Regions from separate parts of the Streptomyces sp. NPDC048417 genome, predicted to be linked through region 1. Evidence: riboswitches for the same ligand, from Rfam matches in the RefSeq annotation. Region 1 holds a riboswitch; the other holds the start of a gene.
What was found. A riboswitch is a leader RNA that binds a small molecule or an ion and turns the genes downstream of it on or off. The one in region 1 is predicted to bind ZMP and ZTP.

Region 1 (2,193 bases):
CGAGGACGGCCATGTGCTCAGCCGGCGCACCTTCCCGCCGATGTGGGGCGACGCCCCGCCGCTCGCCACACCCCCGCACGACCCGGCGAAACTGCGCACCTACCTGACCGAGCTGATCTACGGCCACACCCTCACGACATCGGAGCTCCTGGAGGCCACCGACGAGTTGCTCGACAACTGGACGCTCGGCGCGCGGGAGTCGGCGGCCCTGGCCGAACTCCTCGCCGACGCCAAGGGGCTGCGCCCGCTCGGCCAGGTCACCGACCGGCTCGGCCGCACCGGGCAGGCGTACGTCCACGACGAGGCCTCGGGCGCCCGGCGGATGCTGATCCTGGACCCGGCCACCGGTGCCGTACTCGGCCTGGAGACCACGTTCACCCGGGACGATCCCGAGTACGGCGTGCGGGCCGGTGACGTCATGGACTACAGCGCCTGGATGCGCTGATCACACCCCGAACTGCCGGGCGGCGGCGGTGACGGTCTGCTCCAGCAGCACGGCGATGGTCATCGGGCCGACCCCGCCCGGCACCGGCGTGATCAGCGAGGCCCGTTCGATCGCGGTGTCGAAATCGACGTCACCGACGTTCCCCTCGTTGTAGCCCGCGTCGAGCACGACCGCCCCCGGCTTGATGTCCTGGCCCCGGATCAGCCGGGGACGGCCGACGGCGGCGACCACGATGTCGGCCTCGCGAACGGCGGCCGAGAGGTCGGCGGTGCGAGAGTGGCAGTAGGTGACGGTGGCGTCGCGGGCGAGCAGCAGCATGCCGACCGGCTTGCCCAGGATCGCGCTGCGGCCGACGACCACCGCCCGCTTCCCGGCCGGGTCCACGTCGTACGCGTCGAGCAGGCGCAGGATGCCGCCGGGCGTGCAGGAGACGAAGCCCGGCAGGCCGAAGCTCATCGTCGCGAACGACGCGAAGGTCACGCCGTCCACGTCCTTCTCCGGCGCGATCGCCTCGAACGCGGCCCGCTCGTCGATGTGTTCGCCGACCGGGTGCTGCAACAGGATGCCGTGCACCGCCGGGTCGGCCGACAACTCCCGCAGGGTGCCGACGAGTTCCTCGGTGGTCGTGGTGGCGGGCAGCGCCACGTGCCGGGAGGCGATACCGGCCTTGCGGCTGCGGTTCTGCTTCATCCGGACGTAGGTGACGGAGGCCGGGTCCTCGCCGACCAGCACGGTCGCCAGGCACGGCGTGGTGCCGGTGCGTGCGGTGAACTCGGCGGCCCGCTGTGCGGTCTGCTCGACGATCCGGCGGGCGACGGCGGTTCCGTCCATGAGACGGGCAGGGGTCATGCGGCACACTCCTGAGCTGGTTCGACCTTGATCGCCCAGGCGCACGGCATCGACAGTGCGGGCCGCTCCCCGGTGGTGCTCCACCTCAGCGCCAGTCACGGCCCGCGCCCAGCGTAACCGAGACACTCAGCGTTTCCCACGGCGGTGCGCCGCCCGCAGGGCCGTCCGCAGCAGCATGACGGACGTACGCGGACGCGTGCGGCGGCGCTGCCCGAGCCCGGCCCCTGCCGAGAAGGTCCAGGTCAGCCGGGCGCTGACCTGGACCCTCGCGGTCCTTCCGGCTACTCGTCCCATGCCTGGATCATGATCTGTTCGGTGATCTTTCCGTCGCGCAGCGTGATCATCGACTCGGCGAGCACCCGGGCGCCGTCCGCGTACTCGCAGGACTCGCTGTAGGCGGCCCGGTCGCCCTGCACGATGCACTGGTCCAGCTTGTGCGTCATGTCCCGGCTGTAGACGTCGTCCAGCATCGCGGCTATGTCCCTGCGGCCGTGCAGGACCTTGGGATGGCTGGGCTGGGCGGTGCGGTCGACGATACGGATCTCCGCGTCGTCCGCGTAGAGCGCCAGCAGGGTGTTCCCTGTGTTTCCCTCCACGGCCCGGCGCAGTGTCTCGGTGTCGAACGTGGAGCCTGTCGCGGTGCCCATGGTGACCTCCTGCGGGAGCCCGCGACCCGATGCGGAGCGGGCCGCCAGAGCCCCACCTTCGAGCCTCCTCCGACCCGCCGGGCTCGGCAAGCGCAGGCCGGGCGCTCCGCCTGACGGGTGAGGGGGACCGGCTGCCCGTGTCCGGCCGGACGCCCGGGCCGTTGCTGGAGACATGATCTCAACACGACGTATCGTCGCCGCCGTCGGCCTCGCGGTCGGGGTCACCGGCCTCGCCGCGCCGCTGGCGAACGC
Region 2 (2,193 bases), on a different contig from region 1:
TGCCGGGCCTCGGCCAGGGCGACGGCCTTGGCGGCCATGACGTGCGGGAGCGGGCCGCCGAGGACCATCGGGCAGCCGCGGTCGACCTGGTCCTTCAGCGAGTCGTCGCACAGGACCATGCCGCCGCGCGGCCCGCGCAGTGACTTGTGGGTGGTGGTGGTGACGATCTGGGCGTGCGGGACCGGGTCGAAGTCGCCGGTCAGGACCTTGCCGGCGACCAGGCCGGCGAAGTGCGCCATGTCGACCATCAGGGTCGCGCCGACCTCGTCGGCGATCTCCCGCATGATCCGGAAGTTCACCAGACGGGGGTACGCGGAGTAGCCGGCCACGAGGATCAGCGGCTTGAAGTCGAGGGCCTGGGCGCGCAGCGCGTCGTAGTCGATCAGGCCGGTGGCCGGGTCGGTGCCGTAGGAGCGCTGGTCGAACATCTTGCCGGAGATGTTCGGGCGGAAGCCGTGGGTGAGGTGACCGCCGGCGTCCAGGGACATGCCGAGCATCCGCTGGTTGCCGAAGGCCTGCCGCAGCTCGGCCCAGTCGGCCTCGGAGAGGTCGTTGACCTGGCGGGCGCCCGTCTTCTGGAGGAAGGGGACCTCGACGCGGTCGGCGAGGACGGCCCAGAAGGCGACCAGGTTGGCGTCGATGCCGGAGTGCGGCTGGACGTAGGCGTGGCGGGCGCCGAACAGCTCGCGGGCGTGCTCGGCGGCGAGCGCCTCGACGGTGTCGACGTTGCGGCAGCCGGCGTAGAAGCGGCGGCCGACGGTGCCCTCGGCGTACTTGTCGCTGAACCAGTTGCCCATCGCGAGCAGGGTGGCCGGCGAGGCGTAGTTCTCGGAGGCGATCAGCTTGAGCATCTCGCGCTGGTCGTGGACCTCCTGGCCGATGGCGTCGGCGATGCGCGGCTCGACCGCGCGGATCACGTCGAGGGCCGCGCGATACGCGGTGGACTCGGTGGAGAGGGGCTCGGTGGAACGGGGCTCGGACATTCGGGACCTCCGGACATGGCGTTCGGCGTTCACGGTTCGGCCCAGGCGCACGGCACTCGATCAGGCACGGGCCGCTCCCCGATGGTCGGTCCCATCCCAGCGCGCCAGTCACGGCCCGCTGGTCAGACTACCGGGCACGCCTCGTCCGAGGGCCATGGCGTCCACCAGTCGGGCGGGGCGGCACGCCTGCCCGACTGGTGGACGCCACGGCCGCCGGGCCCCACCGGCAGGAACCGGGGCCGCCGGGCCGGGTCAGGCGGCGGAGGGCAGGATCACGTGGGGCAGGAAGCGGGCGTAGTCGTCCGTCACCAGGCCCCGCGACTCCCTGATGCCCAGTCCCGCCGCCTCTTCGCCCACCACCCATGCGCCGAGCACCACATGGTTGCCGTCGAACGAGGGCAGCGGGGCCAGTTCCTGGTAGCAGCACGGCTCTTCGCGTACGACGCTCCCCGCGCCCGGCGGGTGGACGAGCACGCCCGCACCCTCCCGCCCCAGCAGCGGCTTGCTGACGTAGCCCGTCGTGCGGGCCAGTTCCCGCGGGCCGTCCACGTACGCCGGCAGCAGGTTCGGGTGCCCCGGATACAGCTCCCACAGGATCGCCAGCAGCGCCTTGTTGCTCAGCAGCATCTTCCAGGCCGGCTCTATCCACATCGTGGTGCCCGTGCCGCCGCCGTTGTCCAGGGTGTCGAGGACGTGGGCGGCGAAGGCGTCGGTCGTGAGCCATTCCCACGGGTAGAGCTTGAAGCAGCTGCGGATGAACCGGAGTCGGTTGTCGACGAAGCGGCCGGAGAGGGTGTCCCAGCCGATCTCCTCCATGGAGATCCAGTCGGTGTCCAGGCCCGCCTGCTCGGCGGTCTCCTTCAGGTAGGCGACCGTCATCAGGTCCTCGCCGAGTTCGTCGGCGCAGGAGTGCGCGAAGTGCAGGGGGATGCCGGGCGGGAGCAGCCGGGCCTGCCGCTGCCAGGCGGCGACGAGGCGTTCGTGGAGGCTGTTCCACTGGTCGGCGCCCGGAAAGCGGTCCTCCATCCAGAACCACTGGGCCGAGGCCGCCTCCACCAGGGAGGTGGGGGTGTCGGCGTTGTACTCCAGGAGTTTCGCCGGGCCCGTGCCGTCATAGCGGAGGTCGAAGCGGCCGTAGAGGGAGGGGAGTTCGGCGCGGCGGTGCCAGGCCTCGGTGACGGCGGCGCGGATGCGGGGGTCGGTGATGCCC

Region 2: another riboswitch for ZMP and ZTP. It lies ahead of AB0D59_RS09975 (glycine hydroxymethyltransferase); the one in region 1 lies ahead of AB0D59_RS11420 (bifunctional 5,10-methylenetetrahydrofolate dehydrogenase/5,10-methenyltetrahydrofolate cyclohydrolase).

Annotation. Positions count from the first base shown of each region.
Region 1 is NZ_JBEZKI010000006.1:82,543-84,735, forward strand. Features, by position in the region: gene AB0D59_RS11415 (CU044_5270 family protein) at 1-445, shown strand, start outside; gene AB0D59_RS11420 (bifunctional 5,10-methylenetetrahydrofolate dehydrogenase/5,10-methenyltetrahydrofolate cyclohydrolase) at 446-1,294, opposite strand; ZMP/ZTP riboswitch at 1,321-1,403, opposite strand; gene AB0D59_RS11425 (hypothetical protein) at 1,421-1,588, opposite strand; gene AB0D59_RS11430 (nuclear transport factor 2 family protein) at 1,576-1,941, opposite strand; gene AB0D59_RS11435 (hypothetical protein) at 2,114-2,193, shown strand, end outside.
Region 2 is NZ_JBEZKI010000005.1:189,855-192,047, reverse strand. Features, by position in the region: gene AB0D59_RS09975 (glycine hydroxymethyltransferase) at 1-983, opposite strand, end outside; ZMP/ZTP riboswitch at 1,016-1,105, opposite strand; gene AB0D59_RS09970 (glutathionylspermidine synthase family protein) at 1,236-2,193, opposite strand, start outside.